Regions from separate parts of the Pantoea sp. X-Soil-MYKO-1289 genome, predicted to be linked through region 1. Evidence: predicted binding sites of a transcription regulator. Region 1 holds the regulator's gene; each other region holds the start of a gene.
The links. The regulator Fur, encoded in region 1, represses iron uptake genes when iron is present. The targets are predictions, from matches to a motif close to ATAATAATGAGAACNACTATCAA.

Region 1 (5,730 bases):
TGGCCTGCGCGATCGCCAGAATATGGTGCTCGTTAAAGCTCTGGCGTCCTGCGCTGCCGCGATGCCCGGAGGTGCCGAATTTCACCGCATGGTCCGGATTCGCCACGTCGGGCTGCAGGACATAATACTGTGATGTTAACTGTGCAACGTTAATCAAATCGCTCTGCTGGGCGGGTTGCCCGGCACGGGGGTGACTGGCCATTGGCGCTTCTCCCTGACGCTTCAGTTTAAATGGTGCCGCAAACTTTCTCTGCCAGCTCCTGCGGGAACTGCATTGAGACCATGATGTGTTCCACCATGCTGCATTTACGGCCGGTATTGGTATTGGTGATCACCCAGTACGGCGTGCCGGGGACATGCTTCGGCTTCGTATGGGTGCCATTTTGCAACAGCGTTTGCTCGTCGCCCGCAAAATAGACGCGAGTACGGCCCTGCAGCGAGGCAGTGGCTTCAGCAAACGCCGAAGGATCAAGACGATAGAGGGTTGAGAGAACCATCATAAAGCGATTGACCGCTTTCTTCTGTTCGGCATATTCGTCGGACAGCAGCAGCTCACGCACGGCGCGCACGCGATCCTGCGGGCGGTTTTCCGCGCGCACCGGCTGGATCGTTTTTTGCGCCGCCTCGCCAGCGGCTAACGGCGCCGCTGCCGCAGGCGCGCTTTGACCGGCATTAAATTTTAGCATCCGCCGTAAAATGTCAGAGGCGCTCTCGCCGATATGTTGCGTGTGGCTGGCGATATAGCGGTAGAGGTCTTCGTCAACTTCAATCGTTTTCATCTTTTTCCGTACGGTTTCGACTCGTGACAGAACCACGCCAGCCTGAAAAACGCCGTTGCAACACTCGGTTGTTCGCGGAGCGGGCGGGTTCTAACATAAGGATTATAAAGTTAAATCCAGGCGGGCTGATAGCCTTCGCACGCTCATACGGCAAAAGTCGGAATATGCCCTAAAGCCTGCCGTGTCGTCGCGCCTGGAAAGGTGAAAGCATGATAACCTAACCCAAGGTCCCCATCTTAAGAACTTTGCCATGATTTTAAATGCTCGTCTGCAAACTGACCAATCAATCGCTGATTCCTTGCCCATCCTGCTTATTCACGGCCTGTTCGGCAGTCTGGATAACCTCGGCGTGCTGGCGCGCGGCCTTAAAGACGCAGGCCCGCTGATACAGGTGGATGTGCGCAACCACGGCCTGTCGCCGCGCGCCGACGAGATGAGCTATCGCGCCATGGCGCAGGATATGCTCGACACCCTGGACGCGCACCAGATCGATCGCGTCGCCGTTATCGGCCACTCGATGGGCGGAAAAATTGCCATGGCGATGAGCGCGCTGGCGCCGCAGCGCCTGGAAAGGCTGGTGATGATCGACATCGCGCCGGTGGATTATCAGACGCGACGCCACGATGAGATTTTCGCCGCCATCCGCGCCGTTAGCGACGCAGGCGTGCGCCAGCGCAGCGAGGCCGCGCAGGTGATGCGCACGCATATTAAAGAAGAAGGCGTTATCCAGTTTATTCTCAAATCGTTTCAGGATGGGGAGTGGCGCTTCAACGTTCCGGCGCTATGGGAAAATTACGCTACAATATCTGGCTGGGAAGCGGTGCCGCCCTGGCCGCATCCTGCGCTCTTTATACGCGGCGGCGACTCGCCCTATCTCGACAACCAGCATCGCGACGCGCTGCTGCGTCAGTTTCCCGCCGCGCATGCGCACGTCATCAGCGGCGCCGGCCACTGGGTGCACGCCGAGAAACCTGATGCCGTATTGCGCAGCGTCCGCCGCTTTTTTGCGCTTTAAAAGCAAAAGCTTGCCGTTCGCGGTTTAGCATTGGCGTCATCACTTCGGCTGGAGTATGATGGCGCGCTAAATTTTGCCGCTGCTCATTTTTTTGCCGCGGCAATGGCCCATTTCGTGATAAACGCGCCTGCTCGCGCCGCTAGTTTTACTAACCCATGGCAAAAGAACACACTGACCGCACCACGCTGGATCTGTTTGCAAACGAGCGTCGGCCCGGTCGACCGAAAACCAGTCCGCTCTCGCGTGATGAACAGCTGCGCATCAATAAGCGCAATCAACTGAAACGTGACAAAGTGCGCGGGCTGCGTCGTGTCGAACTTAAAATGACCAGCGAAGCCGTGGATGCGTTAAACACCCTGGCTGAGCAGCGCAATATCAGCCGCAGCGAACTGATTGAACAAATGCTGCTGGCGCAACTCAAACTGGGCTGAATAGCGTAAAGCGCACGCAGAAGCAAATGGAGCGGCTTTTCGAGTTCCGCCCTTTTGCCCGCTCTGCTATCATTCGCTTAATTGTGCGCTCTGCGCATGCACTCATTATCAGGATTTAAGAGGTTATTTACCCCATGGCAATCGTAGGCATCTTCTTTGGCAGCGATACCGGCAACACCGAAAACATTGCAAAAATGATCCAGAAACAGCTGGGCAAAGAGGTTGCGGAAGTGCACGACATTGCCAAGAGCACGAAAGAAGATCTCGAGGCGTTCGATATCCTGCTGCTGGGCATTCCGACCTGGTACTACGGCGAAGCGCAGTGCGACTGGGACGACTTCTTCCCAACGCTGGAGGAGATCGATTTCAACGGCAAGCTGGTGGCGCTGTTCGGCTGCGGCGATCAGGAAGACTACGCGGAATATTTCTGCGACGCGATGGGCACCATTCGCGACATTATCGAGCCGAACGGCGCGGTGATCGTCGGCCACTGGCCGACCGAAGGCTACCATTTCGAAGCCTCTAAAGGCCTGGCGGACGACAAGCACTTCCTCGGCCTGGCGATTGACGAAGATCGTCAGCCGGAACTGACCAACCAGCGCGTCGAGGCCTGGGTTAAGCAGATTTATGATGAGCTGCAGCTGCAGGCGATCATCGAAGCCTGATTACCCACATACTCAATGTGGGCGCTGGCTCACATTGAGTTAAAGGTTTTTCCTATAGAAATAATAGCTACAGTTTTTTAACTTTTATCTCTGATTCTGTACAATACCCACATCGGTTATCTGCTTATTTCTTCCGCGAGGTCAGGAAGTTAGCGAGATGATAACGAACCTCCTGCATTTCTCCGCCCGGCGCCGTTACGCATCTTCTTACAGCCCGTGTTGATTTCAGGCGTTTCCCTCGGTTTTCATTTCAAAACTTCACCTCTATAATGAGACGCAAATGAGAATAGACACCGAACGACATTCAAGGCAAGGCGCCTCAAGTAACCAGCAAAGTAACAGGACAATATCCGCATGACTGACAACAATACCGCATTAAAGAAGGCTGGCCTGAAAGTCACGCTGCCCAGACTTAAAATTCTGGAAGTGCTTCAGGAACCTCAGTGCCATCACGTCAGCGCGGAAGATCTGTATAAACGCCTGATTGATATGGGCGAAGAGATTGGTCTGGCTACCGTTTATCGCGTACTGAACCAGTTTGACGATGCGGGCATCGTTACGCGTCACAACTTCGAAGGCGGGAAATCGGTTTTCGAACTGACTCAGCAGCATCATCACGATCACCTGATCTGCCTCGACTGCGGCAAAGTCATCGAATTCAGCGACGAATCGATCGAATCACGCCAGCGAGATATTGCTACCCGTCACGGCATCAAGCTGACGAACCATAGCCTCTATCTCTACGGACACTGCTCGCTGGGCGATTGCCGCGAAGACGAAACGCTCCACGATCAGTAAAGATGTGCGCTATGCAGTAATGCTAAAAGCCGGTCTGCGTACCGGCTTTTTTTATGGCCGTCAGGCGACCAGCGTTTCGTGCAGATAGCGCCAGCGGGGAATTGAGGTCGTGCAGTCGAGGATCGCCAGCGAGATGCGCGCCTGATCGCTGCCGTTCATCATCTGCAGCTCGCGATATTGAATAGTGACCTCATCTTTGCCCTGAGAGATCACCGCGTGCTCGCTGGTGGCAATGCGCATGCCTTCGCGGCGCCCCTGTAACTGCCGAAACAGCTCTTCGGTTTGATTTAAATCGAGTAGCCGCCCCTGCGGCGTCACCATGCGGAAATCGGGATGGAAGTGTGAAAGCAGCAGATCGAAGGTATCGTCTTCGCCTGAAGGCTGATTGAATATACGTTCGATTAACTGATGTAAAACTACCACGCTGTGTTTTGCTTCCTGACCAAGAGCCGTCATCATTTTTCCTTTTTATGCCCGCATAGCCTCTTCAAAGAGCGAATAGCCTACCTGAAAAAATGAAATTCACATCTGTAAATTGATTAATTTTCGTTAACTCAGACAACGCCCATACTGGTCCGACAAGTAGTAATTGTTTGTTACAGAACAAAAAATTGCCTTGCGGCTGATTGCAGCTATAAAAAAGGGCGATTGCTCGCCCTGTAGTGATTTTATCATGCCGTTAATGCAAAAATTTAATCGCCGATTTTTGCCCAGGTGTCGCGCAGGCCCACGGTGCGGTTAAACACCAGCTGGTTGGGACGCGAATAGCGGCTGTCGGCGCAGAAGTAGCCTTCACGCTCAAACTGATAAGGCGCTTCCGGGCTGGCGTTCTGCAAACCTGGCTCGACGAATCCCTGACGAATTTCCAGCGAGTTCGGATTGATGGTGGTCAGGAAATCCTCTTCCGCGCCAGGATTCGGCACGCTGAACAGGCGATCGTAAAGGCGGAATTCCGCCGGCAGCGCGTGGTCTGCGGAGACCCAGTGGATCACGCCCTTCACCTTGCGGCCGTCAGCCGGATCTTTGCTCAGGGTATCGACGTCGCAGGTGCAGTAGATGCAGGTGATATTCCCCTCTTCATCTTTTGCCACACGCTCGGCGCGGATCACGTAAGCGTTGCGCAGACGCACCTCTTTGCCCAGCACCAGACGTTTGTACTGCTTATTGGCCTCTTCACGGAAGTCAGCGCGATCGATCCAGACCTCACGGCCAAACGGCACGTCGCGGGTGCCCATCTCCGGCTTGTTCGGATGATTTGGCATGGTGATGATTTCGTTATGGCCGGCCGGCAGGTTCTCAATCACCACTTTCAGCGGATCGAGCACCGCCATGGCGCGCGGCGCGTTTTCGTTCAGATCGTCGCGAATGCAGGATTCCAGCGACGCCATCTCCACCACGTTATCCTGTTTGGTGACGCCGATACGGCGGCAGAACTCGCGGATAGAGGCGGCGGTGTAGCCGCGACGGCGCAGGCCCGAAACGGTCAGCATGCGCGGATCGTCCCAGCCTTCCACCACGTTTTCGTTGACCAGCTGCGTCAGCTTGCGCTTCGACATCACCGCATATTCGAGGTTAAGACGCGAAAACTCATACTGGCGCGGATGCACGGGTATAGAGATGTTATCCAGCACCCAGTCATAGAGGCGACGGTTGTCCTGGAACTCCAGCGTACAGAGCGAATGGGTAATATTTTCCAGCGCATCGGAGATGCAGTGGGTAAAGTCATACATCGGATAGATGCACCACTTTTTGCCGGTCTGGTGATGTTCGGCGAACTTAATGCGGTAGAGCACCGGATCGCGCATCACGATAAAGCTGGACGCCATATCGATTTTGGCGCGCAGGCAGGCTTTACCCTCGGCGAATTCGCCGTTGCGCATTTTTTCGAACAGCGCCAGGTTCTCTTCGACGCTGCGATCGCGATAGGGGCTGTTTTTGCCCGGCGCGGTCAGGGTGCCGCGATATTCGCGGATCTCTTCCGGCGTCAGTTCGTCGACATAGGCCAGACCTTTATTGATCAGTTCAACCGCGTAGTGATAGAG
Region 2 (5,730 bases), 2.2 Mb from region 1:
GCCGGATCGCGACGGCGGCGATCTGCTGCGGCAGTGGCGGCGAGCGGGCGTCGATCTGCCGGTGCTGATCCTGACCGCGCGCGACGCGCTCAGCGATCGCGTGGACGGGCTCGACGCCGGCGCCGACGACTATCTGATCAAGCCGCTGGCGCTGGCGGAGCTGCAGGCACGCGTGCGCGCCCTGATCCGCCGCTATCAGGGCCACAGCGACAACCTGCTGCGCCAGGGCGATCTCACGCTGAATCTCTCTTCGCAGCAGGTGCTGCTGGAGGATCAGCCCCTCGACGTCACGCCCAAAGAGTTCGCGCTGCTGACGCGGCTGCTGATGCGCATCGGACAGAATGTGCATCGCGAAACGCTGCAGCAGGATCTCTACAGCTGGCAGGACGATACCGGCTCCAACACGCTGGAGGTGCATATCCATAATCTGCGCCGCAAGCTGGGCAAAGACCGCATCAAAACCGTGCGCGGCGTTGGCTATCGGCTGGAGAACCGCGAATGAACAGCATGCGTCAGCGCTTGCTGATTATGCTGGCGCTGATTCTGCTTACCTGTCAGATCATGAGCGCCTTCTGGCTGTGGCACGAAAGCCGCGAGCAGATCAGCTTTCTCGTCAACGAAACCCTCTCCGCTAAGGCGCGCAACGATCGCGTCGAAAATGAGATCCGCGAAGCGATCGCCTCGCTGCTGCTGCCCTCTGTCGTCATGGTCGGCCTGACGCTGGTGCTCTCGTTCTGGGCGATTAGTTGGATCGTGCGTCCGCTGCGCGCGCTGCAGACCAGCCTGGCGCAGCGCTCCGCCGACAACCTGACGCCGCTCGCCATTCACTCCGATATGGAAGAGGTGGTGGCGGTAACCGGCGCGATTAACCAGCTGCTGGCGCGCCTCGATCACACGCTGCAGCAGGAGCGGCTTTTCACGGCGGACGCCGCCCATGAGCTGCGCACCCCGCTCGCCGGGCTGCGCCTGCATCTTGAGCTGTTGCAGCAGCAGGGCGTGCCGCACAGCGAAATGCTGGTGGCGCGCATCGATCAGCTGATGCATACCGTCGAGCAGCTGCTGATGCTGGCGCGCGCCAGCCAGGCGCTGGCCAGCGGGCATGCGCAGGCTATTCACTGGCAGACGGACATTTTGCAGCCGCTGCAGCCGGAGATGCGCGAACTGGTTGAACAGCGCCAGCAGCAGCTTATCTGGCCAGAAAACGCGGTGGCGCAAAGCCAGGGCGAGCCGGTGCTGCTGCGTCTGCTGCTGCGCAATCTGCTGGAGAACGCCTCGCGCTATAGCCCGACGGAGAGCCAGATTGAAATCAGGCTCGAAGAGAGCGACAGCCAGATTGTCCTCAGCGTGATTGATGAGGGGCCGGGCATCGATACCGACGCGGCGGAAGAGCTGACCAAAGCGTTTCGCCGTCGCGATCAGCGCTACGGCGGCAGCGGCCTGGGACTGAATATCGTGCTGCGCATTCTGCAGATGCACTATGGCGAGCTGAAGCTGATTAATCGCAGCGATCGCAGCGGGCTGATTGCCCGCTGCGCGCTGCCGTTGCGGCTTAACTGATTAGAAGTGCGTATTCAGGCTGACGTAGTACGTCCGGCCTGATTCGTTATAGGTATTCGCGCCTGCGCCATACAGATAAGAGTTAGTGTTGGCGTTGCCGGTGGTCTGGGCGTTGCCCTGGCGGAAGTGGCGCTTGTCGAACAGGTTGTCGATGCCGAGCGTCACGCTGGCGTATTTATTAACGTCATAGGTGCCGCTCAGGCCGACCACTGAATAAGGACTCACCTCATCGGTCGCGCTGCCGGTGACGGCATTGCCTTTGTAATCATACTTCTTCGGCACCTGCTTGCCGTACCAGGTGAGCGTGGTTTGCAGCGACAGATCCTGCGTCGCCTGCCAGCTCAGCGTGGAGTTCAGCGTATAGTCGGGAATAATCGACAGGCGATCGCCGGTCTCTTTATTCTTGCTCTGCAACATATAAGTGAAGTTGTTATTCCACGCGATGCTCTCCGTCACGGGGATATTCACCGTGCCCTCCAGCCCTTCCACCACCGCTTTCGGCACGTTCTCCCACTTATAGATGTCAGTGGTGCCGTTTGACGCTTTGCCGGACGGCACGTAGCCCGCTTCAATCTTGTTGCGATAGTCGTTGCGGAACCAGGTCAGACCCGCCTGATAGCCCTCATGCTTCCACTCCAGCCCAATCTCTTTATTGATGCTGTTTTCCGCTTTCAGATCTCTGTTGCCCTGCAGATAGCAGGCGCCGGTGCTGGCCGCGCAGCCCTGTCCGTTGCTGTAGAGCAGATAGTTAGGGTTGGTCTGGTAGAGGCTCGGCGCTTTATAGGCGCGGCCGATGCCCATCTTCAGCGTGAAGTCGTCACCTAAGCCCTGCGAGAGGTTAAGCGACGGGCTCCAGTTATCGCCGACGATAGAGTGGTGATCGAAGCGCAGGCTCGGCGTCAGCATGGTGCTGTCGGTCAGCTCCATATTGTCTTCGGCGAACAGCGAGAAGATTTCCGCCTGCGAATAGGGGCTGCGGCCGGAGCTGGAGATGCCCGGCACCGCGCCGTTAGAGGCGGCCTGCGTGGTCGATGAGGGATCCTTCATGCGCTGCTGATTCCATTCAACGCCGAGCGTCGCGGTCTGATTCACCAGCAGTTCGAACGGCACGCTGACTTCGCTGTGCAGCAGCACATCGTCCAGCTCGATGGTATTGAAGCCGCTGTTGGAGAAGATGCCTTCGGTGCCGCCCGCCAGCCCTTCGTTGATGCGCGAGTTGCGGGTATTTTCATAGCGCGCGTAGCTGTTGGTGCTGACGCCGTTATCCCAGGCGCCGGTCCACTTCACCGCAAAGTTCTGCCGATAGAGCCGGTTAGTCTCTTTGCCGTAGAAGCTTTTCACCAGCGCGCTGGTATTGGTGTTCTGGGTGTCGCCGGAGTAGAGGTTGCCCTGGCGGCTGTAGCCCGCCTGAAACTCCAGCGCCTGCATCGGCGCGAACGCCCAGCGCAGCATAGCGTTGATGTCTTTATTCACCACCCCTTCGCGCCCGCCCGGATAGCTGCCGGCGTAGCTGCCGGTGCGATCCGCCGCGTGGCCTTCGTTGATGTCGTAGGCGTCCGCCTGGGTTTTCGCCAGGTTGCCGTAGAGACGGAAGCTGACGTCGTCGCCCAGCGGCCCTTCCAGGCTGAAGTTGGTGCGGCGCGTCGCGCCTTCGTCTTTGTGCTCCGGCACGTTGTAGTAGGCGTTCCAGGATCCGTGCCACTGCTGGTCATCATATTTTTTGGTGATGATATTCACCACGCCGCCCGCCGCGCCGTTGCCGTAGCGCACCGCCGCCGGGCCGCGGATCACCTCAATACGTTCGATCATCTCCGGCGGCACCCAGTTGGTGTCGCCGCGCGTATCGCGTTCGCCGCGCCAGCCGAGACGCACCGAGTTGCGGCTGGAGACCGGCATGCCGTCCACCAGGATCAGGGTGTTTTCCGGCCCCATGCCGCGGATATCAATCTGCCGGTTGTTGCCGCGCTGGCCGCTGGTGGAGTTGCCGGTCAGGTTGACGCCCGGCATGGTGCGGATGATTTCCGATACGTCGCGCGCGGGCGGACGCTTTTTAATCTCGTCGGCGGTGATGGTGGAGACGCCTGGCGCCTGCAGGTTCTGCTGCGCCGCGCTGACCACCAGGGTATCGCCGACGGCGGCAGTTGAAGCGGTGCTGGTGTCGGCGGCCTGCGCGCTGGTCGCGGCCAGGCCGAGTTCAATGAGAATGGCTAATGACAAACGAGATAATGTAGGCATTTTTTATGTTCCTGGATTGCCTGCGGAAACCTCACCGTCTCCTGCGGGCGCGCCGGTAAAAGAGTCTTTCCTTGCGAGCAAGCATTCCAGCCGCGCCCAGGCTCTCCTTTGCGGAACATCCGTCTGACAGTACAGGCTGATGAGGCTGGCGGAACGCGCGCGCTCCTTGATGTCGGAGCGGGAAACACCCTATTGCAAATGCAAATAATTATCAATAGTATTCTTCATAACATCCGCGCACCTTCAGATGCGCCTGGCCCAGTAAATAAGCTCTCTATGACGTGGTTAACCAACGAAACCGGCAGTGAACGCTGGTGGCGAACATTACAGCAGCAGGGTCTTCCCTTAATCGAACCCGCCGGGCGCGGCGAATGCGGCGTCACCTTTTTCTGGCGCGATCCGCAGGGAAGTGAAGCCACCTCCTCTACCCGTCGCGTCTGGATCAATATCACCGGCGTCACCGATCATCATCAGCGCGCCGCGCCGCGCTCGCTCAGCCGCATCCCTGGCACCGACGTCTGGTTCTGGCGCACGCAGCTGCCCGCCAGCTGGCGCGGCAGCTACTGCCTGATGCCCGACAGCGATCCCGCCGACTTTGAGGGCGAGCCGGATATGGCGACGCTGCGCGCCTGGTGGCGCGAAAAATTTCCCACCGCGCAGGCGGATGCGCTGAACCCGCAGCGCGGCTGGGCGGGCGGACGCGGCATGCGCGTCTCGCCGCTGCATCTGCCGGATGCGCCCGATCAGCGCGTCTGGCAGGCGGTCGACAGCGGTCGCGCGCCCGCGCTGCCGCTTCAGCACCATATCTGGCACAGCGCGCGCCTCGGCAATCGCCGTTCGGTGTGGATCTACGCCACCGGCGACGCGCAGCCGACCGAACGGCCGCTGGCGCTGCTGCTGGACGGCCAGTTCTGGGCCAACAGCATGCCGATCGCCTGGCCGCTGCAGCAGCTCACCGACGCTGGCGAACTGCCGCCGGCGGTCTACGTGATGATCGATATCATCGACCGCGAACACCGCAGCCGCGAACTGCCCTGCAATCCCGACTTCTGGCTGGCCCTGCAGAGAGAGCTGCTGCCGCAGCTGCAGGGCTGGGCGCCGCATCGCGTCAGCGCCGCCGAGACGCTGGTGAGCGGACAGAGCTTCGGCGGGCTGTCGTCCGTCTACGCCGCGCTCAACTGGCCGCAGACGTTCGGCGGCGCCATCAGCCTCTCCGGCTCGTTCTGGTGGCCGGAACGCGGCCAGCCCAACGGCAGGCTGATCCAGCAGCTGCAGCAGGGCGACTATCGCCTCGCGCCGTCGCGCATCTATCTGGAAGCGGGACGCCGCGAACAGCTGATATTCAAAGCAAACCAGCAGCTTCAACAGGAGCTGTCCGCCGCTGGGCATCAGGTCGTTTTTCATCCGGTCGACGGGGGCCACGACGCGCTGTGCTGGCGCGGCGGGCTGCTCAATGGACTGAAAGCAATGTGGCAACATCTTCTTTAAATCGCCTGGCTAGCCCGACTGTTGCGGGCAGGAGACCGATATGCAACCTAATCCCTTTGACGATCCGCAGCAGGATTGTCTCGTGCTGATCAACGAGCGCCAGCAGTACAGCCTCTGGCCCGCTTTCCGCGCCCTGCCCGCTGGCTGGCGCTGCCTCTTCGGGCCGCAGCCGCAGGCGGAATGCCTGAGCTGGCTTAACACGAACTGGCGCGATATTCGCCCGGCCCACCCGAGCGCGCACCGGAGCGACCATGTCTGAGACGCTGATGAACCCACACCATACCGATCAGAAAATCCTGCCGCTGGTGGCGGCGCAGCCCGGCATCTGGATGGCCGACCAGCTGTCGCAGCAGACTAACGCCTATGCGGTCGCGCACTTTGTCGAGCTGCGCGGCGAGCTGGACAGCGCGCTGCTGAGCAAGGCGATCGTCGCCGGCATGCAGGAGGCGG
Region 3 (5,730 bases), 2.0 Mb from region 1:
TGGGGCGTCTACCTCGACTCGGAGATCCGCGCCCGCATCGACGGCAAAGTGTGGCAGCTGCCCGCGACCGTCTACGGCCGTATGGTCAGCCTGGAACCGGGCATGGCCTACAACAAGAAAGAGATGATCGCGCTGCTGGAAGGCACGCAGTATCGCGAGGTGTCGCGCATCACGCGTCCCGGCGAGTTCTCGGTTAAAGGCAACACTATCGATCTGCTGCGCCGCCCGTTCGACTTCCCGGACAGCAAAGAGGGTCAGGTGCACGCGCAGATGGTGTTCGACGGCGATGAGCTGGGCGAGATTAAAAACCTCGACTCCGGCCGCGACTTCGGCTTCTTCCGTCTCGATCCGCGCCTGATCACCATGCTGCAGTCGCCGAACGGCGAGCAGCGTCTGTTCGTGCCGCGCGCCGGCTTCCCGGATCTGCTGGTCGATACGCTAATCGCGACCGAAGACCGTCATTTCTACGAGCATGACGGCATCAGCCCCTACTCGATCGGTCGCGCCTTCCTCGCCAATATCACGGCCGGGAAAGCGGTGCAGGGCGGCAGTACCCTGACGCAGCAGCTGGTGAAAAACCTGTTCCTGACCAACGAGCGTTCACTGTGGCGTAAAGCGCGCGAAGCCTATATGGCGGTGATTATGGACGCGCGCTACAGCAAGGATCGCATTCTGGAGCTTTACCTGAACGAGGTCTATCTCGGTCAGGCGGGCAACGACCAGATCCGCGGCTTCCCGCTGGCGAGCCTCTACTACTTCGGCCGCCCGGTCGACGAGCTGAGCCTCGATCAGCAGGCGATGCTGGTGGGCATGGTGAAAGGCGCCTCGCTCTATAACCCGTGGCGCAATCCGAAGCTGGCGCTGGAGCGACGCAATCTGGTGCTGCGCCTGCTGCAGCAGCAGAAGGTAATCGACCAGGAGCTTTACGACATGCTCTCGGCGCGCCCGCTCGGCGTACAGCCGAAAGGCGGCGTTATCACGCCGCAGCCCGCCTTTATGCAGATGGTGCGTAACGAGCTGCAGGCGAAGCTGGGCGACAAGGTCAAAGATCTCTCTGGCGTGAAGATCTTCACCACGCTCGATCCGGTCTCGCAGGATGCGGCGGAAAAAGCGGTGCTCGACGGCATTCCGGCGCTGAAAAAACAGCGCGGCCTGAAAGATCTGGAAACCGCGATGGTGGTGGTCGACCGCTTCAGCGGCGAAGTGCGCGCCATGGTCGGCGGCGCCGATCCGCAGTTCGCCGGCTACAACCGCGCGCTGCAGGCGCGCCGCTCTATCGGCTCGCTGGCGAAACCGGCGACCTATCTGACCGCGCTCAGCCAGCCGAACACCTATCGTCTCAACAGCTGGATCGCCGATGAGCCGATCGCGCTGAAACAGCCGAACGGCACCGTCTGGAAACCGATGAACGACGATCGTCGCTTTAGCGGCAAGGTGATGCTGGTGGACGCGCTGACCAACTCCATGAACGTGCCGACGGTCAACCTCGGCATGACGCTGGGGCTGGACGCGGTTGTGGATACCTGGACCAAACTGGGGGTGCCGAAAGATCAGCTCAACCCGGTGCCGTCGATGCTGCTCGGCGCGCTTAACCTGACGCCGATCGAAGTGGCGCAGGCGTTCCAGTCGATCGCCAGCGGCGGCAACCGCGCGCCGCTCTCGGCGGTACGCTCGGTGATCGCGGAAGACGGCACCGTGCTCTATCAGAGCTTCCCGCAGGCGCAGCGCGTCGAGCCGGCGCAGGCCGCCTATCTGACGCTCTACACCATGCAGCAGGTCGCCGATCACGGTACGGCGCGCGCGCTGGGCGCGCGTTATCCGAAAGCGCATCTGGCGGGCAAAACCGGCACCACCAACGACCTGATCGACAGCTGGTTCGCCGGGGTTGACGGCAAAGAGGTCGCCATTACCTGGGTGGGCCGCGACAATAACCAGCCGAGCAAGCTGTACGGCGCCAGCGGCGCGATGCAGATCTATCGTCGCTATCTGGACAACCAGGCGCCGATGCCGCTGATGCTGACGCCGCCGGAAGATGTCTCGATGATGAACGTCGATTCCGCAGGCAACTTCGTCTGCGGCAACGGCAGCAGCACCTGGCGCTCGCTGCCGGTATGGTCGCTCGATCCCAACGCGCTCTGCCAGCAGCAGCAACAGCTGTTCCAGCAGCAACAGCAGCAGTTGCAGGAGCAGCAGAACCAGCAGCAAAATCAGCAGCAGATGCAGCAGCAACCGCAGCAGCAGCCGGAGAAGAAAGACAGCGACGGTGTCGCCGGCTGGATCAAAGATATGTTCGGCGGCAACTAAACCGTCGATTAAAAAGGGCGCTACGGCGCCCTTTTTTTGTGCCCGATCAATACTGCGCGAATGGCCGCCAGACGGCGCTGCGCGCGGGATTATCCCTTGCAGAAAGCAAAGCCTTTCGCCTAGAATCCATTCGGCATAATAATCATTCTCGTTTCCATTCGCCTGCCTACTACTTTATTCAAGAGACACTACTATGAATGCGCGAACGACTTTTCCTTGTTATCTGCGCGGCGTTTTTTCCCGCCGCCCGCTGGCTTTGAGCATTGCCGTGATTTTGGGTTCAGCGAGCGCCTCCGCGCTGGCTGAGGAGACGCTGGTGGTTTCGGCGGACGCCGCCTCCGGCGCGGCGCAGGAGAGCGCGTGGGGCCCGGCGCCGACCATCGCCGCGAAACAGAGCGCCACCGGCACCAAAACCGATACCCCGATCGAGAAAAACCCGCAGTCGGTTTCGGTGGTCACGCGCGAAGAGATGGAAAAGCGGCAGATAACCACGGTAAAAGAGGCATTCAACTACACGCCGGGCGTACTGACCGGCAACCGCGGCAGCTCGCAGGTAATCGACGCGCTGTCGATTCGCGGCTTCAGCGAGACCAACACCAACCAGTATCTTGACGGCCTGAAGCTGCAGGGCGACAACTATTCCGAATTCGCCATCGATCCTTACTTCCTTGAGCGCGCCGAGCTGCTGCGCGGCCCGGTTTCAGTGCTCTACGGCAAGAGCAATCCTGGCGGCGTGGTGGCGCTGGTGAGCAAGCGCCCGACCCAGGAAACGCTGCGCGAAGTGCAGTTTCAGATGGGCAGCGACAACCTCTTCTCGACCGGATTTGATTTCGGCGGCGCGCTGGATGACGACGGCGTCTACAGCTACCGTCTGACCGGTCTTGCGCGCAGCGCCGATGCACAGCAGGAGAGTAACAAAGAGAAGCGCTATACCATCGCGCCCGCGTTTAGCTGGCGCCCGGACGCCAATACCCGTTTCGACCTGCTGACCTATTTCCAGAACGAGCCGGAGACCGGCTATTACGGCTGGCTGCCGCGTCAGGGCACGGTGGTGCCGATTACGCGCGCGGACGGCAGCGAGTACAAACTGCCGACCAATTTCGACGAAGGCGAGCAGAGCAATAAAATTTCGCGCAACACCAAAATGGTGGGCTACAACGCCGAGCACAGCTTCAACGACACCTGGACGGTGCGCCAGAATCTGCGCTACGCCGATCTGCGTACCGATTACCGCAGCATTTACGGCAACGGCTTCGACGCCGCCACCCAGTCGATTACGCGCGGTTCCGCGGTATCGCAGGAGAGGCTGAATCAGTTCGCCGTCGATACCCAGGCGCAGGCGAAATTCGCCACCGGAGCGCTGGATCATACCCTGCTGCTGGGCGTGGATTATCAGCGCACGCGCAACGATATTGATGCGCAGTTTGGCACCGCCAGCAGCCTGAACGCCGTTAATCCGCAGTACGGCGATGAGAGCAGTATTCCGTTCGATCCCTATCAGCATCTTAATAAACAGCGCCAGACCGGCCTGTATGCGCAGGATCAGATGGAGTGGAATCGTTGGGTGCTGACGCTGGGCGGCCGCTACGATTACGCCATGACGTCGGTATACGATCGTTATAAAGGAACCACCGATCGCCAGAACGATCAGGCCTTTACCTGGCGCGGCGGACTGAACTACGTATTCGATAACGGCATCGCGCCTTACTTCAGCTACAGCGAAGCCTTTATTCCCAACTCCGGTTCTACTTATGAAGGGCAGGCCTTCGATCCGTCGCGCGCGAAACAGTATGAGACGGGCGTGAAGTATGTGCCGAAGGATCGTCCGATTACGTTAACCGCCGCGCTCTATCAGCTAACCAAAACCAAAAACCTGACGGCGGATCCGGTAAATACGTTCGCCAGCGTGCAGAGCGGCGAAATCCGTTCGCGCGGCGTAGAGCTGGAGGCCAAAGCGGCGGTCAACGCCAATATCGACCTGACGGCCGCCTACACCTACACCGACGCGGAATATACCCACGATACGCTGCTGAAAGGGCGCACGCCGGTACAGGTGCCCAAACATATGGCGTCGCTCTGGGCGGACTACAGCTTCCATGAGACCGCGCTCTCCGGCGTTACCGTCGGCGCAGGCGTGCGTTACGTCGGCGAAAGCAAAGGGCTTTACAGCACCGGCACGCAAAACAACCAGAACTTCGACGTCGCCGGTTACACCACGGTGGATGCGATGCTGAAATATGACCTTGGCCGCTTCGGCCTGCCTGGCTCGTCGGTGGGCGTCAACGTGAAAAACCTGTTTGACCGCGACTATGTCGCCAGCTGTTATCGCGACTACGCCTGCTACTGGGGCGCAGAGCGTCAAATCGTCGGCACCGCCACTTTCCGTTTCTGATGCAACCGGGCGCCGCGGCGCCCGTTTAACCTGGGATGATCATGCAGCCTCCGCACGACGCAGCCACTTTTACGCTGGATAATGTCAGCTTTCACGTGCCCGGCCGCACGCTGCTGCATCCGCTCTCGTTAACTTTTCCGCCGGGCAAAGTGACCGCGCTTATCGGCCATAACGGCTCCGGCAAATCCACCTTGCTTAAAATGCTGGGACGGCACCAGAGCCCCAGCGAGGGGCGCGTGCTGCTTAACGCAACGCCGGTCGAGGCGTGGAACGGCAAAGCCTTCGCGCGCGAAGTCGCCTATCTGCCGCAGCAGCTGCCCGCCGCCGAAGGCATGACGGTGCGCGAGCTGGTGGCGATAGGCCGCTACCCGTGGCACGGCGCGCTGGGCCGCTTCAGCCATGAAGATCGCGTTCGGGTCGAGGAGGCGATTGCGCAGGTCGGGCTGAAACCGCTGGCCGCGCGCCTGGTGGACAGCCTCTCCGGCGGCGAGCGTCAGCGCGCTTGGCTGGCGATGCTGGTGGCGCAGAACAGCCGCTGCCTGCTGCTGGACGAACCGACCTCGGCGCTGGATATCGCCCATCAGGTTGAGGTGCTGGCGCTGATCCAGCGGCTCAGCCGCGAACGCGGCCTGACGGTGATCGCCGTGCTGCACGATATCAATATGGCGGCGCGCTACTGCGACCATCTGGTGGCGCTGCGCAATGGCAAGATGATTGCCGAAGGCGCGCCGGAGATCATTATGCAGGCCGAGGTGCTGGGCGCGATTTACGGCATTCCTATGGGCATCCTGCCGCATCCGCAGGGCGGCGCGCCGGTCAGCTTTGTCTACTGAGGGCCTGAGCATGGAGATCTCTCGTCGTCGCCTGCTGGCGGCGCTGGCGCTGACGCCGTGGCTAAGCGCGCTGCCGCTGCGGGCCGCCCTGCCTGAGCAGCAGCGTATTATCGCGCTGGAGTGGCTGCCGACCGAACTGCTGCTGGCGCTCGGCGTCGCGCCGCTGGCGGTCGCCGATACGCGCAACTACAACATCTGGGT
Region 4 (5,730 bases), 660 kb from region 1:
GAGATGGTCACCACGCCGCCGGTCGCCAGCGAGTAGATCACCGAGTTATGGCTGGGCGGCGTCAGCACCGCCTGCACCGATCCGCTGGCGGTGACCGCCGCCGCGAAGTCGCGCGGATAGCCTTTCTGCTCCATCTGCGGGATCATCACCGAGCCAATCGAAGCGGTATCCGCCACCGACGAGCCGGAAATGGCGCCGAAAAAGGTCGAGGCGACAATATTCACCAGCGACAAACCGCCGCGAATAAAGCCGACAAAGATATAGGCGAAGTTCACCAGCCGCCGCGCGATGCCGCCTTCCGCCATAATCGCCCCCGCCAGGATAAAGAAGGGGATGGTAAGCAGCGAGAACTTATTGACGCCGTTCGTAATTTGAATAACCACCGCTTCCAGCGGCAGATCGATCCACCATGCGCCGATAAAGGCGCTGAGGCCCACGGCGAAGGCGACGGGAAACCCCAACAGCAGCAGCACAACCAGGCTGCCGATCAACATCAATGCGTCCATGGTCGCTCCTTAATGGGTGCCGCCTAAAACCACCACTGGCCGCTGGCTTTGATCGCCGTTCAGCAGCCGCTCGATAACAAACAACAGGGTAAACAGCGCGCCGATGGGGATCGGCAAATACATCTCGCCGTAGGTCACCGAGGGCAGCGAGGCGAGCGGCTGGATCCACATCGCTACGCACAGGCTGTAGCTCGCCTGAAAGATGATCAAACAGGTCACCACCATCAGCAGATCGCACAGGCGCAGCATCAGCCGCTGCGCGGCGGGCGACAGGCGATCGGTCACCATCGAGACGCAGATATGGGTGCCGGCGCGAAACCCGACCGGCGCGCCGATAAAGGTAAAAATAATCATGCAGACGATGGCGACCGGCTCGGGCCAGGCCAGCGCGCCGTTGAGCACATAGCGAGCGAAAATGCCGATGGGGATCACCGTCACCATAATCAACAGCGCGACGGCGGCGATGCCCATGCACAGCAGATAGAGCCCATCCATCAGACGAGAGTATCGGTTCATATGCGTTACCTGAATAACGCCGCGCGGAAGGCGCGGCGGCGGAAGGTTATTTAACGTCGGCGATTTGCGTCATCAGATCCTGATATTTGCCGCCAAACTGATCGCGCACCGGCTGCGTCGCTTTCATGAAATAGTCTCTGTCGGTCTCCTGAAAGGTCACGCCGCCCGCTTTCATCTTCTCGATCGACTGCTGGGTGTAGGTCGCCCACAGCTGGCGTTCTTCATCCTGCGCCTCTTTGCCGAGCTTTTTCAGCAGCGCCTGATCGTCCGGCGACAGACGCGCCCACGAGGTTTTTGAAAAGAGGATCATCTCCGGCTGGATAAAGTGGCCGGTCAGGGTGTAGTACTTCGCGACCGGCAGATAGTTGTGGGCGACGAAGGTCGGCGGGTTGTTTTCCGTGCCGTCCACCACGCCGGTCTGCATGGCGCTGAAGACTTCGCTGACGCCCATCGCCACCGGGTTTGCGCCCATCGCTTTCAGCGTCGCCAGCGAGATGGCGCTGTTCTGCACGCGGATTTTCATCCCTTTAAGATCGTCCGGCTTGCTGAGCGGCTTTTTGGTGATCATGTTGCGTTCGCCCGCGTCGGTCCAGCCGAGAAAGACCATGCGCGCGTTGGCGTCGGCGTCGAATTTGTCGACAATTTGCTTGCCGACCTCACCGTCCAGCACCTTGTGCATATGATCGACATCGCGAAAGATATAGGGCAGCGTCAGCACGCTGGTTTCCGGCGCGATGGTGGTGACCGGCGCCAGCGAAACGCGGATCATGTCGATGGCGCCGAGCTGCACCTGCTGCAGCGTCTGATCTTCGTCGCCCAGCACGCCGCCTGCGTAGACTTTCATCTCCAGCCGCCCGTTAGTGGCCTGCTTCAGCTTGTCGCCCATATGCTGCAGCGCCACGACGGTGGGGTAGCCAGCGGGCTGGACCTCCGCCACCTTTAATACCTTCGCCGACGCCGGAGCCGCGCTCAGGCCAAGCGCAGCAGAGACGGAAACGGCAAGCATCCATTTATTCACTCTCATTATTTTATTCTCCAGGCAGGTAGAGGAGGGCACAGGTCATAGGCGGCAGAGGAAGTGGCCCGCGTGCTGCCAGAATAAGCAAATCGTGCTGGCTGAAAATGCGGCAATGCTGATTGAATGAACAAGCTCACATTTTGAAACGATGTTTTAATAAATTTATACGGGAAATCACATTTCTGAAATAGTGCTCAAAAGTGTCATAAAAGGTCGGCAACAGGCCAGTGGGAGCGGCGTACTGTTTGTAAATAGTAATGAGAACTACTATCAATTCGCCGGTTTTTTGCTATTATTCGCGCTTATCCATTATTCCTGCATATGAAGTTGGAGACGCAGCGTGGTAGCCAGTGACTTGATGCAAACGGATCTCTCTGTTTGGGGCATGTATCAACATGCCGATATCGTGGTAAAAGTGGTAATGATCGGCCTGCTGCTGGCGTCGGTCGTGACCTGGGCGATTTTTTTCGGAAAGTTTGCCGAGCTTAGCGCGGCGAAACGTCGACTGAAAAGCGAGCAGCAGGCGCTGGGCGAAGCCCGCAGCCTGGGCGATGCCGCCCGCGCCGCCGCGCAGTTCAAGAGCCACAGCCACAGCGCGGCGTTGCTGAATGACGCGCAAAACGAGATTGCGCTTTCGGCGGGCGTCGACGATACCGACGGCATTAAAGAGCGCACCAGCTTTCGCCTTGAGCGCCGCGTCGCCGCCTTTAGCCGCCACGCCGGTCGCGGCAACGGCTTCCTCGCCACCATCGGCTCCGTCGCGCCGTTTATCGGCCTGTTCGGGACGGTCTGGGGCATCATGAATAGCTTTATCGGCATCGCGCAGACGCAGACCACTAATCTGGCGGTTGTCGCGCCCGGCATCGCCGAAGCGCTGCTGGCCACCGCTATCGGCCTGGTGGCGGCGATCCCCGCGGTGGTGATCTACAACGTTTTCGCGCGCATGATCGCGGGCTATAAAGCGTCGCTGGGCGACGTGGCCGCGCAGATCCTGCTACTGCAGAGCCGCGATATCGATCTGGGCAACATTCACGCGAAAAGCGCTGAAGCGCGCCCGACCGCTCAGAAATTACGCGTAGGTTAAGTTTATGGCGATGCGATTAAACGACGATCTGGAAACCGACGGCGAGATGCATGAAATCAACGTCACGCCGTTTATCGACGTTATGTTGGTTTTGCTGATCATCTTTATGGTGGCCGCGCCGCTAGCGACCGTGGATGTTCGCGTTAATCTGCCCGCCTCGACCAGCGCGCCGCAGCCGCGGCCGGAGAAGCCGGTTTATTTGTCGATTAAAGCGGATAAGCAGTTTTACATCGGCAATGAACAGGTGACGCCGGAGACGCTGGTGGCGGTGCTGAACAGCCAGACCGAAGGCAACAAAGAGACCACTATCTTCTTCCAGGCTGATAAGTCGGTTGATTATGAGACCCTGATGAGCGCGATGGATAAGCTGCGCGGCGCAGGTTATCTCAAGATCGGCCTGATGGGGATGGAAACCGCCGCGAAGTAAATTTGCGCGAGTGGAAAAGGGCAGCCTGAGGGCTGCCTTTTTTGTCTGTGGCGAAAGGCTGTCTATGGATTCTGAGCGGGCGCGGGTGAGCGGGCCCGATCGCAAAGTCGCTTTATGCATCTTTGCTCTTTCAGACCGTACTATACCCCTGCTTCGAATGATTTTTATACTGGGGGAAAGCCAACTTAAGTTGTCCATGCTCCACCAGTTGCTTTAGATGCTGCTGACGCAGCGCATTGGGGTTACGATTCAAAATCTCCCCTAACGCAGATACTGAAATAAAATGCCCCTCACACACTGCCAGGATAGCCGTATTCATCAATCCCTTGTTCTTTAATCGCATTTTTTGACGCGGACCTGCCGCTAGCGCGAATAGACCTTCCCGGAACGATTGAGTTAGGTTATCGATGGAGTCGATATAAGGTAAGTCGATGAAACGATTTAATATACGTCCATATTCATCCCTTACAATACCGTGATGCTCCTCTTCCAGATCGGATGCTGGGTTATCGGGCGTAATATTATTTTGTGTTAAACCTGCCTCACTATATGTGGAGCTTTGCCCGTTATATGTGGAGCTCTCGCGGTAATATGTGGAGCTGCTTAACACATTAACGACTCCCTGAGAAAAAACTTCGTCCGGTGTCATTACCGATACGCCGGGCAGCGTGTAATGTTTATTCTTTTGCTCTCCACCCGCCGCAAGAAATCCTTTACTCTCTAGCCGGGGCAACGTCAGAGTAACCTCTCGTGGATGTTTAGTCGTCAGTTGACAGGCGCGTTCATGATTCACCCAGCCTTCAATAGCTGCTGTTGCAATAATGACCTGTTCAAAGTCATCGAGCAGATCGAAACCGCTCACCAAATTGCTGGTGTAATGTATCAAGAATGTCCTGAGGAATAAGGCTGGCGGTTGAAAGCTCCAGTAAGGTCTGTGCCGGGACTGACTTTTCCCATAGCTTTGGTATTCTCCAGTTAGCCGACTTCCAGCCACTGAAAATTTTGGGCATGCCTGAACCGGCTCTCTCGCCCAGGCCAATGAGCAGAAACATTTGATGCAGAAGGCGATTGCGACAGTCGCTTGTGCCCCCTGCAACCACTTCTTCCAGGGGCAGGCGCATAAGACCAGGGTTACGAAAACCAAACATATCGGGTCGTTTAACAATCAGAACAGAAACCCGATCCGAATAATCAGCGTGTACGAGGGTATTAACTAGCGCTTCGCGTAATGCGATATGGACAGGCGTATCGCTTTTACGCTGACCTTCTTCAAGTGTAAAGGGGACTTTAAGATCGGCAACCAGTCGCTGATAAACTTTACGATAAAAATCAAAGAGATTACCTGACCAGGTGCCATCAGGAGTGATTCTGTCGATCCAGCGCAATTCCGTTTTGGCCTCTGGGCGTTCCTGATAGTCCACCATATAGTTTGGTAAGGCAGCGGTGATGGCTTCCCACTTGCCAAACATCAATATTCCTGCAAGTGTAATGCCCTGTTTTCCCGTTTCACGGTCTTTTCGCCAGCCACCAACCATCTTAAGTAACTCGAAAGGCTCGCAGGCAAGATAGGGGTGTTGTGGATTATTTGACGAAAGAAGGTTGCGGTAAATCTTCAGACTGTCGAGCTCAATATCTTCATCGAAACTATAATGTTCAGAGAGGACTTCATTGTCGCGGCTGTCATGAATCTGCTCTGCAAGCATGCGCTTAACCATTATATCATCACAGATATGATCTCCTTCATGCAGCCGCTGGTAGGTATTACCAAAAGGTGTTTTTTTTAGATGGACAGGTTTTTGTTTCCGCATAGCGGGCGAGATGTGTATAGCCAGCACATCCCTGCCGTGCAAGCTTATCAGCTGCACGTCTTTTTCGGATTGAATAACATTGGCACTGACGCGATCCCTGTCGTTCAGTTGATTAAATAAATCCGTTTTAATCTTTTGCGGGTCCGTTACGCCAACGAGCGTGAATTCGCCATTCTGTTCTTTAACACCCAGAATAACCAGCCACCTCTTCCATTAGCCATTGCAGAGTAAGTTGGCCAAAAATCTTTTGGTAACTCGCCTTTGCCATCTTTGCCACCCGCTAACTTAAATTCAACCTGCTCGGATTCAACAAGAGTCTGCAGGTCAATAATATCCTGTATTTGCAGAAACATACTTATCTCCCTGCCCAA

Region 2: the regulator Fur is predicted to act here: its motif matches at 3,991-4,013, upstream of fes (enterochelin esterase).
Region 3: the regulator Fur is predicted to act here: its motif matches at 2,440-2,462, upstream of fhuA (ferrichrome porin FhuA).
Region 4: the regulator Fur is predicted to act here: its motif matches at 2,292-2,314, upstream of exbB (tol-pal system-associated acyl-CoA thioesterase).

What each region holds. Positions count from the first base shown of each region.
Region 1 is NZ_AP036004.1:1,253,722-1,259,451, reverse strand. It holds gene pgm (phosphoglucomutase (alpha-D-glucose-1,6-bisphosphate-dependent)) at 1-202, opposite strand, end outside; gene seqA (replication initiation negative regulator SeqA) at 228-779, opposite strand; gene ybfF (esterase) at 1,030-1,794, shown strand; gene ybfE (LexA regulated protein) at 1,950-2,225, shown strand; gene fldA (flavodoxin FldA) at 2,360-2,890, shown strand; gene fur (ferric iron uptake transcriptional regulator) at 3,245-3,688, shown strand; gene AC6I7Z_RS06005 (hypothetical protein) at 3,749-4,144, opposite strand; gene glnS (glutamine--tRNA ligase) at 4,381-5,730, opposite strand, start outside.
Region 2 is NZ_AP036004.1:3,503,696-3,509,425, forward strand. It holds gene pmrA (two-component system response regulator PmrA) at 1-502, shown strand, start outside; gene pmrB (two-component system sensor histidine kinase PmrB) at 499-1,557, shown strand; gene AC6I7Z_RS16715 (TonB-dependent siderophore receptor) at 1,558-3,792, opposite strand; gene fes (enterochelin esterase) at 4,069-5,280, shown strand; gene AC6I7Z_RS16725 (MbtH family protein) at 5,321-5,539, shown strand; gene AC6I7Z_RS16730 (enterobactin synthase subunit F) at 5,532-5,730, shown strand, end outside.
Region 3 is NZ_AP036004.1:3,224,063-3,229,792, reverse strand. It holds gene mrcB (bifunctional glycosyl transferase/transpeptidase) at 1-2,304, shown strand, start outside; gene fhuA (ferrichrome porin FhuA) at 2,498-4,696, shown strand; gene fhuC (Fe3+-hydroxamate ABC transporter ATP-binding protein FhuC) at 4,732-5,529, shown strand; gene fhuD (Fe(3+)-hydroxamate ABC transporter substrate-binding protein FhuD) at 5,540-5,730, shown strand, end outside.
Region 4 is NZ_AP036004.1:592,720-598,449, forward strand. It holds gene AC6I7Z_RS02940 (TRAP transporter large permease) at 1-506, opposite strand, end outside; gene AC6I7Z_RS02945 (TRAP transporter small permease) at 516-1,022, opposite strand; gene AC6I7Z_RS02950 (TRAP transporter substrate-binding protein) at 1,069-2,046, opposite strand; gene exbB (tol-pal system-associated acyl-CoA thioesterase) at 2,399-3,124, shown strand; gene exbD (TonB system transport protein ExbD) at 3,129-3,551, shown strand; gene AC6I7Z_RS02965 (hypothetical protein) at 3,682-4,413, opposite strand; gene AC6I7Z_RS02970 (DUF8451 domain-containing protein) at 4,388-5,416, opposite strand; gene AC6I7Z_RS02975 (AlbA family DNA-binding domain-containing protein) at 5,506-5,712, opposite strand.